Regions from separate parts of the Exiguobacterium sp. s168 genome, predicted to be linked through region 1. Evidence: riboswitches for the same ligand, from Rfam matches in the RefSeq annotation. Region 1 holds a riboswitch; each other region holds the start of a gene.
What was found. Region 1 has a riboswitch for lysine ahead of KNQ15_RS09870 (aspartate kinase). Riboswitches for the same ligand answer to the same signal wherever they lie in the genome.

Region 1 (4,794 bases):
CACGACACTTTGTGGTGCGAGTTCGACGACGTATTGTCCTGTCGCCCCATAACCGTGTAACGCGAGTTTCATCGAACCACTCCTTTGTAAGCCCGCATCGTTTCGAGTAAGTGGGCGTGTCCCGCTTCCGATTGACGGACGAGCGGCAAGCGTGGCGCACCGACAGCAAAGCCGAGTTCTTCAAGCGATGCTTTGACTGGGATCGGATTGACGTCACTGAACAAAGCACCGATGACCGGTAACAAGTCTGCCTGAATCCGGCGAGCCGTGACGAGATCTTGCCCTAGTAACGCCTCAGCAAGTGCTTGTGTCTCTGCTGGGTACGGGTTAGAGAGAACTGAAATAACACCCTGTGCGCCCCATGCCATGTACGGAAGGATTTGATCATCATTTCCACAGAAGACCGCGAAGTCTTCCGGAATCGCCGCCATCAGTTCACCCATAAAGCTGACATCTCCACTCGCTTCCTTAAAGGCTTGGATGCGTGGATGACGTGCTAACGTCACTGCTGTTTCGACTGCGATCGCAACGCCTGTCCGGGATGGAACGTTGTACAGCATGATCGGTAACTCTGTTGCATCAGCGACCGCTGTGAAGTGTGCGACGAGACCGGCCTGTGATGTTTTATTGTAGTACGGTGTGACGAGCATCGCTGCGTCCGCACCGAGACGTTCTGCGAGTAATGTTTTCTCGATTGTCGCTGCGGTGTTGTTCGAACCTGTTCCAGCAATGACGGGTACTCGTCCTGCCGTGACCTGAACGGCAGTCGTCAGGAGTTGTTCGAATTCATTATTCGTTAGTGTCGATCCTTCTCCTGTCGTCCCTCCGACGACAAGTGCCTGAATCCCTGCTGCGAGTTGTTGCTCGATTAAGCGTTCGAATACGTGTAAATCCAACTCGCCTGCTTCATTAAATGGTGTGACGAGTGCTGTACCTGCTCCTTTGAACATGAAGAACTCCTCCTTTTTTATGAATGAATCGACTGTTCGATCGCTTGGCGTGCAACTTGCACGGCGTTTGACGCGGCACCTTTTCGGATGTTGTCAGCTACACACCAAAGATGGAACGTGTTTGCGAGACTATCATCTTGTCGAATTCGTCCGACGTAGACATCGTCCGTCCCACTCGCGTCGAGTGGCATCGGATAGCGCGTATTCGCGACATCATCGACGAGGACGACGCCGGGTGCCCCATCTAACGCTTCACGGATTGCTGTAACCGTCGTCGGTTGTGTAAACGTGACGTTGATTGCAACCGAGTGAGAGTTCGTGACCGGAACTCGGACACATGTCGCACTGACGGGTAATGCTGGAAGATTGAAGATTTTCCGTGTTTCGTCAATCATCTTCTGCTCTTCTTTCGTATAACCGTTCTCAAGGAATACATCGATATGCGGCAAGATGTTATCGTGAATCGGATGCGGGTAATTGACGGGTTCTTCTCCGCGCGCCCCACGCGCCAAATCCTCGATCCCTTTTTGACCAGAACCGGATACGGCCTGATACGTCGTATAGTTGACACGCTCGAATCCCAGTGACTGGAGCGGTGCTAAGGCGACGACGGATTGAATCGTCGAACAGTTCGGATTTGCGATCAAGCGGTCCGTCGCTTGAATCGCTTGTGGATTGACTTCTGGCACGACAAGCGGAATCGTCTCCTGCATCCGGAAAGCACTTGAATTATCAACGACGAGTGTTCCGTTTTCAGCTAGTAACGGGGCATATTGTTCACTGATCGTTCCGCCCGCTGCGAACAACGCGACATCGATCCCGTCTTCCGTGATATTTGGTGTCAGTGCTTGGATCGTGATGGCTTCTTCCTTGAACTGTACCGTGTTCCCTGCTGAACGAGCAGAAGCGTAAGCGGACAGGCGGCTGACCGGGAAGTCCAGTTCGGCTAGTACTTGTAACATTTTTTGACCGACGGCGCCGGTTGCTCCAATGACTGCTACATGATACATCCTGTTTTCCTCCTTATAACTCGAACGCGTTTGCAATCGCTGCAACCGTCCGTTCAATATCTGCTTGTGCAATCGTGTATGAGATGCTGATTTCTGAAGTCGTAACTTGATAGAACGGAATGTTCTCTGCTCGGAAGATTGCGAACAATTTCGAAGCGACACCTGTTGCATCCCGCATCCCGATTCCGACGACAGATAATTTCGCGTGTTGATTATGGCGGTCGACCTTGACTGTCGTGAAACGATCCATGATGTCTTTCAATGCTTCATCGAGGAACTCTTCCTCATCGAGTGGACAAGAGAACGATAAGAAGATGTCACTGTCGAACGTCGTTTGACTGATCATATCGATGTTGACGTGGCGGTTCGATAAGAGTTCGAAGATATCGGCTACTGCTGCGTTCGTTTGCGGTACGTGTTTGATTGATACCGTCAAGACGTTCTTCGTCACACTGACACTCGTCACCGCTTTTTGTTCCATTGTTTCCGTCGCTTCCATGATCCATGTTCCCCTTTTCGATTCAAGTGTTTTCCCGACGAAGATGTGTACGCCGTATTTTTTTCCTAGTTCGACACTCCGCATTTCCATGACCTTCGACCCGAGGGCGCTCATCTCCATCATCTCATCATATGAGATGTGCGGAATCGGTTGAGCAGCAGCATGGATTCGTGGATCAGCTGTATAGACACCGTCGACATCCGTGTAGATTTCACACCGTTTATCAAGGACTGCCGCAAGCGCAACAGCCGTCGTATCCGATCCACCACGTCCGAGCGTCGTGACATCACCGAGTTCGTTGACCCCTTGGAATCCGGCGACGATGACGACATCGTACGTTTCAAGTTTTTGCCGTAACAGATTTCCATCAATCTGTTTGATCTTGCTTTTCGTATGCAATCCCATCGTACTGATTCCCGCTTGTGCGCCTGTTTGCGATAACGCTTTGACGCCGAGTGAGTTGAGGGCGATGCTGAGTAATGAAATCGTCTGTTCTTCTCCGATGGCAAGCAGACGATCGAGTTCTCGGCGCTCGGGGCGATCCGTGATGGCTTGCGCCTGAGCGATTAAAGAATCTGTCATCTTGCCCATCGCTGAAACGACGACGACAAGTTTTTCACCTTCGGCTGCGCGACTCTTCAAATAATTCGCAATAGACTGAATCTGTTCGACAGTCGCAACCGAGCTTCCACCAAATTTAAGTACAGTTGTCACAATCCTATCTCCTTTGTCCCGATACAGAAAAAAACGACGGGCCGGTAGGAGCGTTCCTACGGCCCGTCGTTATCACGATCGGACAAACGAAGACAAAGTCATTCGTTCTTTTACGTAAGATAGCGCTCCGAAACATCGGTTTCGGCAGTACAACGGATCTTAACCGTTGTACCAGCAAATGAGAAGAAGCATCTTCTCGTTCACTTCGGCGGACTTCCCCTTTCACATCATTCGGCATGCTTGCCTTCAAGAATGATGCTACTCATGTCATCCGCGCCTCTATCTGTCGGTTGTTAGTTACAGTTATAGCAGACATCTTTTGTTAAATCCAGTCATTTGACTGATTTTTTTCAAAATCCGTCAATTCGCAAGATGCTGTTTCGCGAGTTCAAGTTGCTCCGACACGGCAACAAACCCTGTTCCGCCGTAGCTTGTCCGGCGTGCCACTGCTTGAACCGGATCGAGGAGCGGATAGACATCTTCCGTGATGTCAGGATGGAACATTTGATACGTCTCGAGGTTCAAATCCTTCAGGAAACAACCGTTCTGCACACAGTAAAGGACGGCCTTGCCGACAATTTCATGCGCTTCCCGGAATGGTATGCCTTTCGTTACAAGGTAGTCGGCGAGTTCCGTTGCGTTCGAGAAGTCTTGCATTGTCGCCTTCTTGAGCGCTTCGGTCTTAAACGTCGCAGATTCAATCATTCCGGTGAAGATTTGAACGGATTGGAGAACGGTATCGGCTGTATCGAAGACCCCTTCCTTATCCTCTTGCATGTCTTTATTGTAAGCGAGTGGTAATGCCTTCATCGTCGTCAAGAAGCCCATCAGATTGCCGTAGACGCGCCCCGTTTTCCCACGAATCAATTCAGCGAAATCAGGATTTTTCTTCTGTGGCATCATACTCGACCCTGTCGAAAAAGCATCCGACAACTCGATGAAGCTGAATTCCTGCGATGCCCAAATGATGATTTCCTCACAAAAACGCGAGAGATGCATCATGACGGTCGAAGCGATCCCGAGGTATTCGATGACAAAGTCACGGTCCGAGACAGCGTCTAGACTGTTCGGATAGACCGACTCAAAACCGAGCAACTCGGCAGACCGGAAACGATCAATCGGGAACGTCGTCCCCGCGAGCGCCCCTGCCCCGAGCGGTGATTTCCGGATCCGCTTTTGATTATCCGTCAACCGTTCGACATCGCGTTCGAACATCCAGAAATAAGCGAGCAAATGATGCGCAAGCGAGATCGGTTGTGCTCGTTGCAAATGCGTATACCCTGGCATGACCGTCTCGATATGTTGCTCCGCTTGTTCCGTGATGACCGATTGGAGCTCGCGTAATGCCGTCGTCAACGCTACGACATGTTGCTCCATCCATAGATGTAAATCGGTTGCGACTTGGTCGTTTCGACTCCGTGCCGTATGCAGTTTTCCTGCGACCGGACCGATCTGTTCCGTCAACAAACGCTCAAGGTTCATATGAATGTCCTCGTCCGCTAACGTGTAGGAATGGTCTGCTAACGTCGTTTCCAGTTGCTTCAGTCCTTGCTCGATTTGTGTCCACTCGTCTTGAGCGAGGATCCCTTGTTCAAATAGCATCTGCGCGTGTGCGAGACTG
Region 2 (4,794 bases), on a different contig from region 1:
CAAGATTCTTGAATTGAATCCGTCACACGCGGTATTCCACTCTCTTGAAACGGCGTATCAAAACGATCGTTCGAAATTCGAGCGCTATACCAAACTGATGTATCAACAAGCATTGCTGGTCGAAGGGCTTCCACTCGAGGATCCAGTAGCGTTTGCGAATGATGTGTGTTTACTGATGGTGTGAAACGAATAGATATAAAAAAGGCATTGGATGCGCGCATCCAATGCCTTTTTTCGTAAAATGCTACATTAATCGGTCTGTAAATCCGAAGCGGTTTCTCCTTTTTTTGAGAGAACGTTCAAGACGACGACGAAGAGTACGAATGTGACAAGAGCTCCGATGAAACCGAAGACCGAAGACTCCGTGAAACCGATGACTAAATAACCGACTGCCGCAGTCACGGCACCGACTAGCGCATACGGTAACTGTGTCGTAACGTGGTCGATATGATGTGATCCAGCCCCTGTCGAACTGAGGATCGTCGTATCGGAAATCGGTGAACAATGGTCACCGAAGACAGATCCAGCAAGAACGGCAGCAAGCGTCGGTAACAAGAGTGAGGCATCGACAGCCATGACGAGATCCGCACCGATTGGCAACATGATCCCGAATGTGCCCCAACTTGTTCCTGTCGAGAATGCCATCAAGCCGGCAATCAAGAATAATAAGAACGGCAAGTACGAAGCAGAAATCGAGTTGCTGACGAAGCTCGCTAGATAATCGCCTGTTTTCATATCACCGATGACAGCAATGATCGTCCAAGCGAATAACAGAATCACGACTGCTGGCCACATCGAACGCATACCAGCGACGATGCTTGCACGGTAATCGCGACCCGGAATTTTTCGTCCGATCAGCATCAGGAAAGCGACGATTAAACTGATGACGACACCTGCGACGAGTGAACGTGTGACGTCTGTTGCCTCAAATGCTCCAATTAAAGTAAACGGGCGATTGTCGGCAGCAAGTGCCTGAGCACCTGTTCCGAGCAACGCACTGATCGTAGCGATGACGAGAACGACGATCGGAACGACGAGATCCCGTACTTTTCCATTCGTATGTTCGTTGACCTCTTTTGCCATCCCCATCGGTGTTCCTTTTGATGCATCAAAAAGTTCACCTTTCGCGGCACGACGTTCATGTTGTTTCATCGGTCCGACAGAGACGCCAGAGTAAGCGATGTAAAGTGTTAAAAGTAGCGCGAAAATCGCATAGAAGTTCATTGGAACGATCATCATGAAGGCACTAAACGCTGAGTAATCCGTAATCGAGTGCGTCGTTAAGATACCGGCGATGATGGAGATGATGAATGCGCCCCAACTCGAAAGCGGACTGATGACACAAACAGGCGCAGCTGTTGAGTCGATCAAATAGGCAAGTTTCGCTCGCGAGACACCACGACGATCCGTTAACGGACGACTAACGTTTCCGACAGCAAGACTATTGAAGTAATCATCGATGAAAATCAAGATACCGAGTCCGAAGGCGACTAAGCGTGCACCACGCGCCGTTTTGACGTGCGTAGAAGCCCATTCACCGAAGGCACGAGCGCCACCTGATGTCTGAATGAGCGTGGAAAGGACGCCGAGCAATAACAAGAAGACAAGTAATAAGACGTTCCACTCGTTCAAGGCACCGTCCGCCCAAAACAGGCTGAAGATGTTCTTGCCGAGATAGGTTATCGTATCGATCGGATTAAAACGGTGGAGTAACAGGGCACCGACGAGAATGCCGACACCTAACGAAAGAACGACCTTTCGTGTAAAGATGGCTAATAAGATAGCTAGTAAAGCAGGTACAAGGGCAATGATGGAATCTGAATAGTTGACCATGAAAAATATCCTCCTCTTTAATAAATGGCTTAAAGATGAGACCCCGCGGCACAAAAAAAGCAAGGGCACCGGCAACAAAGCCGACACCCTCGCTGGATGCGTCTTTCTTAGCCGAATTGGAGCGCTCCATACAAGTACTATGTATGGCAATCGATCGGGTGTTTCCCGAATCGACCAACGACGATATGTTAGACACATACTGTCATTTCGGCGATGTCACCTTTCCTGTAGTCGTCTTCGTTGTCATCCTCGGACCAAGTACTGATTGAAATCGCGCCTCTACCTCATCGATAGAATAGTCATATTCTGTTCTTATGGACACTTTATCATGTAATTCAGAAACGATTCAACCATATATTCTGATAATTTAAGATAAAGTTATTTATTCAGCAAAATGTTGAATGAGCTGTTTCATCAAATAGGCTTGGTTTTCTTCGAATTGTTTTTTTCGATGACCATTCGCACCAGAGGGATGAGGGAATCCCGAAAGAAGCTGATGCTGTTCGATTCGTCCGTCATGAATCAACCCACGGACTTGTGTCTCGACGACACGACCGAGCGGAATCAATAGCGCCGGTTCGCGTAGCTGATTGATTTCAGCGACGAAGTGTTCTTCTGCATAATGTTTTAGCAAAGGACTACGGCTGATTTTCGGTTGATGACCTGAGTAATTCTTTTCGCGATAAAAGACGGGTTGCTTTAACAGTGACGTCGGTTGCAATAATTTTTGATATTGATGAAATAAGCTAGCCGTCGTCTCGATTCCGAGCAATGCTGGAAGTTCGAGTGTATCGAGCATCTGAACGAGGTTACGTCGCATCGTTCCAGCAAAGCTTGCTGTATATTTGACGAGGCGTGCCGTCTCTTCTAATGAAACACCATGATGGAGGGCATCCGTCGCTTCTTCGAAAGCGATTCGCATCTGTTCAAAACCTGGTGTGATCCCGATGAGGACGACTTTTGCTTCAGTATTGACATATTCGCCAATCGGAGAGTAATAGACGGTCAGCTCGTTCTCCTGTTGCAATAAAAAATCGTCCGTCCATAATTCATCACGTCGTAACGTACGATCGTCAGGTAAGCTACGAATGGCTTGTTCAAATATAGTTAATGAATTCATGAAGGACCCTCTCTCTCTGTAATGGCACTATGATAACAAATAATACCATTTGTGACAATTCGACCCTTTCACTATTTGTATATAGGTATCTAAAAAGGACTCGAGACGAGTCCTTTTCGTGCATCATGCGCGTTCTTTGACCGAAGCGACTTCATATGTCAGAATCTCGCTGCCGAGCATTGGCGATTCTCCTGCCTCACTACTCGCAGGTCGACTATGTGACGCTTTGAAATCGTCACTTTCCCGCCACGCTTGAAAACTCTTCATGTCTTCCCAGTACATGTTGACGTTCATTTCATCGTGTTCTTCGATATTTTGCGTCAATAAGACCTCGACGCGGATGAATCCGTCCATCGTATCGAGTCCACTTGGACGCGTAAAACGAGGAGCGAGAGCTGCAGCCATCCCTTTTTTGACTTTAATCCGGTTCGTAACGACGATCATCATAAAATCCCCTTTCAAAAAACGAGTAACGTACTTCTTCAGTATAGTACGATGAGGGTAAGAATGCCGGAAAGAAGGAACAAAAGACGATGAATGAACAGGAATACGATCAACGATTACGAATCGAGACCATTGAGATGCAACATCTTTATGGTGTGTTTAGTCACTATAATCGATATGAACCGACACCTTATGCGGCACTAGACGAATTATGCGAAACCTATCCGTTCCAAAAACAGGACACTGTCATTGATTTCGGGTGTGGGAAAGGGCGTTTGAACTTTTACTTACACGACCGATTCGATTGTTCCGTCATCGGAATCGAGATGAATGGACAATTTTACGAAGATGCGCTTCGGAACATGGCGAATTACGAAAGTAGACGAAAGCGACGTTCGGGAAGTTTACGATTTGAACAGGCGTATGCTGAGCAGTACGTCATTCCGGATGAGGCGAATAAGTTTTATTTCTTCAATCCATTCTCTTCCCAAATTTTCATGAAAGTGATTGATCAGATTTTAAGTTCGGTCGAGCGTTCCTCGCGTTCGGTAGATCTCATCTTGTATTACCCGACCGATGAATACCGGGAATATTTAGAGCGACATACCGTATTCGAGCAAGTCGATGAGATTCGATTACGAGACCTCTATGAAAAAAATCATGACGAGCGGTTCGTCATCTATCGCTTTGATCCGAACAAACTGCTTCAAAACGGGTATGAATACAGTGATGAGAAAAATAGGGGATGAGGAGGTCGGATGATGATCCGTTTGGAGCATGTCACGAAAGAGTTTGCACCGGGGCGTGGGATATTTGATGTCAGTTTTACAGTTGATCCGGGTACGATATTCGGTTTCATCGGACCAAACGGATCTGGAAAATCAACGACACTCCGACATTTGATGGGACTACTGGCTGCGGACGATGGAAAGGCGACGATCGGTGGTTTTGATTGCTGGAAGCAAAGTAAAGAAGTGAAGCAATTGGTCGGTTATTTGCCGGGAGAAATTAGTTTGCCTGGAGACATGACGGGAGCAGACATGCTCGATTTGATGCAACGACTGCATGGTAGTGACCCGGCACGGCGACAACTGTTGTTGAAACGATTTCCCTTTGAGACAAAGACGAAAATCCGCAAGATGTCAAAAGGGATGAAACAAAAACTGGCACTTGTCGGTTGCTTCATGAAGGATGCACCCGTCTATCTACTTGATGAGCCGACCAGTGGACTCGATCCTTTGATGCAAGAGCGTTTTTTAGAGTGGATCGAACAGGAGAAGAATGCTGGGAAAGCGATTCTAATGAGTTCACATCACTTTCCGGAGATGGAAAAATCGTGTGATCGAGCGGCTTTAATCAAAGCAGGGCGCATCATCGTCGAATCGGATATTCATGAG
Region 3 (4,794 bases), on a different contig from region 1:
ATCCCATCAGCGAGACCGGCAACAACTCCGTAATGAGTCGAGGATATGATAGATCACCGCTCGTTAGTGTGTTCCCATATAAGTGATAGGCAATGATCCCAGGAATCAGCATGAAGATCGGAACTAATAACTTCAAGAAGCCTGTCATCAAGACGCCCTTCTGTCCTTCCTTCAAATCTTTTGCCCCGAGCACACGTTGAATGACATATTGATTGAGTGACCAATAAAATAAGTTCGCAAATAGGATGCCCGTGAAAATCGAAAAGAACGGAACGGCATCGGTTGAGCTTCCGATTGCGTTCAGCTTCTCCGGTTGCACAGTCGCAATCGTCTTCATTCCTTGAAGCAAATTCCCGTCACCCAGCGCGATAAAGCCAAGCACCGGAACTAGGAATCCAACGAAGACAAGCCCAATCCCGTTCAAGGTATCGGAGACAGCCACCGCACGTAGTCCTCCAAAAATTGCATAAATCGCTCCGATGATTCCAACGACCCAGACGACTAACCAAAGGGATTGCGTATAACTGAGACCAAATAATTCCGGAACATCGAACAGCTGCAAGACAGCAATTCCACCCGAATAAAGCATCGAAGGAATCGTGACACACATATATCCAAGTAAAAAGAGTAAGACTGTCATCCGGCGAACCGTCTCATCATACCGGTGACTTAAGTATTCCGGTAATGTCGAGATACCTAGCCCGAGAAATTTCGGGAGCAGATAGATGGCCATGATGATTGCAGCAAATCCCGCCGTAACTTCCCATGCCATACTCGACATATTCCCCATGAAGGATTGTCCATTGAGTCCAATCAACTGTTCTGCCGACAAATTCGTCAGTAGTAATGATCCGGCAATGAAAACGCCACTTAGACCTCGCCCCGCTAAGAAGTATTCATCGACGCCTTGTGTTTTCCCACGCGTCAATCGATAGGATATGTAGGCAACGAGCAACATGAAAAACGCTGCAGAACCTAATGTGAAAAATAATTCAGATGTAGTCATGCGTCTTCCCCCCTATTCTTCATTCATGTTTTCTATTCTTGTAATATGTATTCATTGATTCCTTTTTTATACTTTTCCAAAACTATATTTTAGAAAACGTTTTCATTTAAAGAAATAAAAAAACCACCTTCATTATAGAAGGTGGTTCACACATTACGATTGACGCGGATGTTCTGGGAAGTCCATCTCGTCATAACGAACGATCGACGTCCGGTTTTTGAATTTATGTCCTAACCAGAAGGCAAGGAACAATGGAATACCGACGTACGTCGCAGCAATCCCAACCCAATCGATTTGATCAGCGAGGAATGCGGCATAGTTTTGACCAACGATGACAAGGAAACAAAGACCGAATGCGAACAGCGGACCGAACGGGAACGCTGGTGCAACATATGGTAAGTCTTTCAACGAGTGACCTTGTGCAACGAATCCTTTACGGAAGCGATAGTGACTGATCGCAATCCCGAGCCATGCGATGAATCCTGTCATCCCGGAAGCATTGAGTAACCACAGGTAGACTTGTCCACCAAACATCGACGTCAAGAAACAGAGCGCACCGACTGCACCTGTTGCAAGCAAGGCGTTACGGGGTACACCGTTTTTCGAGACTTTCGCGAATAACTTCGGTGCATCGCCTTGGCGCGCAAGTGTATACAGCATCCGTGTCGAAGCATACATGCCTGAGTTTCCGGCAGATAGAACAGACGTCAAGATGACAGCGTTCATGAGTGCTGCTGAGAACGCAAGACCTGCTTTTTCAAAGACGAGCGTAAACGGACTAACCGCTACGTCCGTAATGTCATTCGAAACCAAGTTCGGACTCGTATACGGAATGAGCATTCCGATGACGAAAATCGCGAAGACGTAGAAAAGTAAGATACGCCAGAAAACTTGTTTGACTGCTTTAGGAACGTTCTTTTTCGGGTCTTCTGACTCACCCGCGGCAATCCCGACGAGCTCCGTTCCTTGGAAACTGAATCCAGCAACAAGAATGATTCCGATGACGGCAGGAATCCCACCGACGAACGGTGCATCGCCAAGAGCAAAGTTTTTAAAGCCAACCGGTGGCTCCGATGTAAAGACACCGAAAATCATCGCAACACCGACGACTAAGAAGACGATGACGGTAACGACTTTAATCATCGCGAACCAATACTCCGCTTCCCCGAATCCTTTAACGGAGAAGTAGTTCAAGCCAATCATGAGTAAGAGGAACAAGGCACTGAAATAAAATCCAGGAACATCCGGGAACCAATACGTCATGACGATTTGTGCTGCGACGAGCTCGACTGCGATCGTGACTGCCCAGTTGTACCAGTAGTTCCAGCCGAGTGCAAAGCCGAATGATGGATCGACGAATTTCGTTCCATATGTCGAGAAGGATCCAGCGACCGGCATGTACGCTGCCATTTCACCAAGACTTGTCATTAGGAAGTAGACCATCAGACCAACGATTGCATACGATAGGAGCGCACCACCTGGTCCTGCTGCTGCGACGGAAGCACCGGACGCAATGAAGAGTCCTGTTCCAATCGCTCCACCGATGGCGATCATCGACATGTGACGGGCTTGTAATCCACGTTTTAATCCTTCTGCTGTCGAATCTGTTGTTTGTTTCACATCTAGATTGTTCATTTCGTTCGCTTCTCTCTTTAATAAATTTTGAGAGGACACTTTTTGAATAAAAAAACAAAAAGCGCCCTCATCTTCCAGATGGAAGATGAGAACGCAACATAATAAAATGGATGCGCCTCATTCTACCGTCGTGAAAGATAGCTCTCCACAAGTAGGTGATACCCGACTTGTGACAGTATTAGACCTATTTGATCTAATCCCAATCGATCATCTTCAAAGCGATGATTGATTTCGGCAATTCTTCCTTTCAGGTCACCTCATCTGTCGCTTGACGACATCCGTAACCGTACTCTTAAGAACTGCAACCTCCATCCCACTGGTTGAGTGAGAACTGAATTAAGTTAGTTATTACTACGCCATATTACACAAATCGCCACGAAATTGTCAATTGTCTTTTTCGAATATCGGGTAGTCGATGGTAAAAATCCGATATGTTTAGTACACTAAATGGTAGAAGTCCACTGAGAGAAAGGATGCTGCTTGCATGCCACAGGAACGTGATTTGCTAACTTATCGACTCGAAGAACAAATGCGTGTCATTCTTCGTACCCTGCGACGTGAACTTAACCGGCTATTTGAAGGAACGGCGACCCGGAGTGAATTTTTCATCTTACGAAGCCTTTCCGAAAATGGTCCTCAGCGCCCGACGCTTCTCGCGGAACAATTTGAGCTCGCGACGAGTCAAGTCACTGCTTTGACGGATAAACTGTATAAACAAGGATATGTCACCCGAACACGTTCGACGGAAGATCGTCGTTCAATCGTCCTCGCTTTGACGGAGGACGGTGAACGTGCATTTCGGGATCTCGAAATCGTCCGGAAAAACTATTTACAAGACCGCTTCGGCACATTGACAGAAGAAGAGCTTGAAACGATGGTTCATGTCTTTGATAAAATTTTACAGACGATGGATGAGGATACACTTACTTCGTCTTCTTAAAAACGGTAGATTTTCTACCGTTTTTTCTATTTTATCTAAAGATTTCCCTCTGTCTAACCGTTATCTACTTGAGTATACTGGAAGTATATATATGGAAATCTGTTAGCTGGGGGAGTTGGGAGGATTTGTTGTCCATCATGAATCAATTCATCATTAACTTTTGTCTACTGTTTACAACGATTACTCTCTTGTTCTTACCGTTTCGAAATCAACCGCGTATTTCATTGAACTCCAAATGGAGCATTCGACTTATACTCGGAGCGGTCTGTGGTCTGGTTGCGGTTTTATTGATGTTCAATGGGATCCAAATCGATGTCGCCCGTGTTGATTTACGTATCGTTCCCGTCGCGATCGCCATGCTGTTCGTTGGTTTTCCAAGCGCCATCGTTGCGGGTGCGATGATCATTGGGACACGTTACTTTTTAACACCAGTTGATCAAATGGAAGGTTTTTATTTATCTACGCTGATCATCGTCTTGTTCATCACGACAATCGGAATCATTCGTCGATTCGTTCATGTCTCGATGCGTCATTTTCAGCTTATGGTGTTGGTCGGTATTCTCTATTCGCTACCCGCCATCTACATCCTGACGCACAGCTGGTCGACATTCTTTAAAATCTCGATTGCGTACGTCTTCTTTAATTTATTAGCTGGCTTTGTCGCTTTTCGATTGCTAACGGAATTACGCCGTCACTTCGAAAACATCCAGTATCAGCAGAAACTCGCCATGACGGATGCATTGACAGGGCTCGCCAATCGTCGTCGTCTTGATGACTCCCTTTCGCTTGTCGGTTCGACCGACCAAGGCTATTCGCTTGTACTCATCGATATCGATTTCTTCAAGCATGTCAATGATACATATGGTCATGATGCGGGCGATGATGTGTTACGCCAACTCGGCATGACTCTTGCTTCCTTGACGCGTCCAGACGACCTCGTCGGACGGTACGGTGGTGAAGAATTTTTAATCATCTTACCAAGTACTTCGGCGAAAGAAGCGCAAAAAATCGCAGAACTAGCTCGGCTGACGGTCGCACGTAACCTGTTCCCGACAGCAGATGTACCTGATCTACAAATCACGATTTCGCTTGGAATCGCACATTCTAGTGGTTCTCATACGTCACTTGAAGCATTACAACAGGCAGATAAAGCGTTGTATTACTCAAAAGAAAGCGGACGGAATCGGAGTACGATCTACACGAAAGAACTTGC

Region 2: another riboswitch for lysine. It lies ahead of KNQ15_RS08315 (Na+/H+ antiporter NhaC family protein); the one in region 1 lies ahead of KNQ15_RS09870 (aspartate kinase).
Region 3: another riboswitch for lysine. It lies ahead of KNQ15_RS08810 (amino acid permease); the one in region 1 lies ahead of KNQ15_RS09870 (aspartate kinase).

What each region holds. Positions count from the first base shown of each region.
Region 1 covers NZ_JACSNE010000015.1:4,025-8,818, reverse strand. The annotation lists gene dapB (4-hydroxy-tetrahydrodipicolinate reductase) at 1-72, opposite strand, end outside; gene dapA (4-hydroxy-tetrahydrodipicolinate synthase) at 69-950, opposite strand; gene KNQ15_RS09875 (aspartate-semialdehyde dehydrogenase) at 968-1,960, opposite strand; gene KNQ15_RS09870 (aspartate kinase) at 1,974-3,173, opposite strand; lysine riboswitch at 3,286-3,463, opposite strand; gene argH (argininosuccinate lyase) at 3,534-4,794, opposite strand, start outside.
Region 2 covers NZ_JACSNE010000011.1:12,628-17,421, forward strand. The annotation lists gene htpG (molecular chaperone HtpG) at 1-184, shown strand, start outside; gene KNQ15_RS08315 (Na+/H+ antiporter NhaC family protein) at 250-1,833, opposite strand; lysine riboswitch at 1,945-2,123, opposite strand; gene KNQ15_RS08320 (uracil-DNA glycosylase family protein) at 2,216-2,953, opposite strand; gene KNQ15_RS08325 (heme oxygenase) at 3,077-3,397, opposite strand; gene KNQ15_RS08330 (methyltransferase) at 3,487-4,146, shown strand; gene KNQ15_RS08335 (ABC transporter ATP-binding protein) at 4,159-4,794, shown strand, end outside.
Region 3 covers NZ_JACSNE010000012.1:30,209-35,002, forward strand. The annotation lists gene KNQ15_RS08805 (solute:sodium symporter family transporter) at 1-1,006, opposite strand, end outside; gene KNQ15_RS08810 (amino acid permease) at 1,160-2,641, opposite strand; lysine riboswitch at 2,772-2,960, opposite strand; gene KNQ15_RS08815 (MarR family winged helix-turn-helix transcriptional regulator) at 3,126-3,581, shown strand; gene KNQ15_RS08820 (diguanylate cyclase) at 3,719-4,794, shown strand, end outside.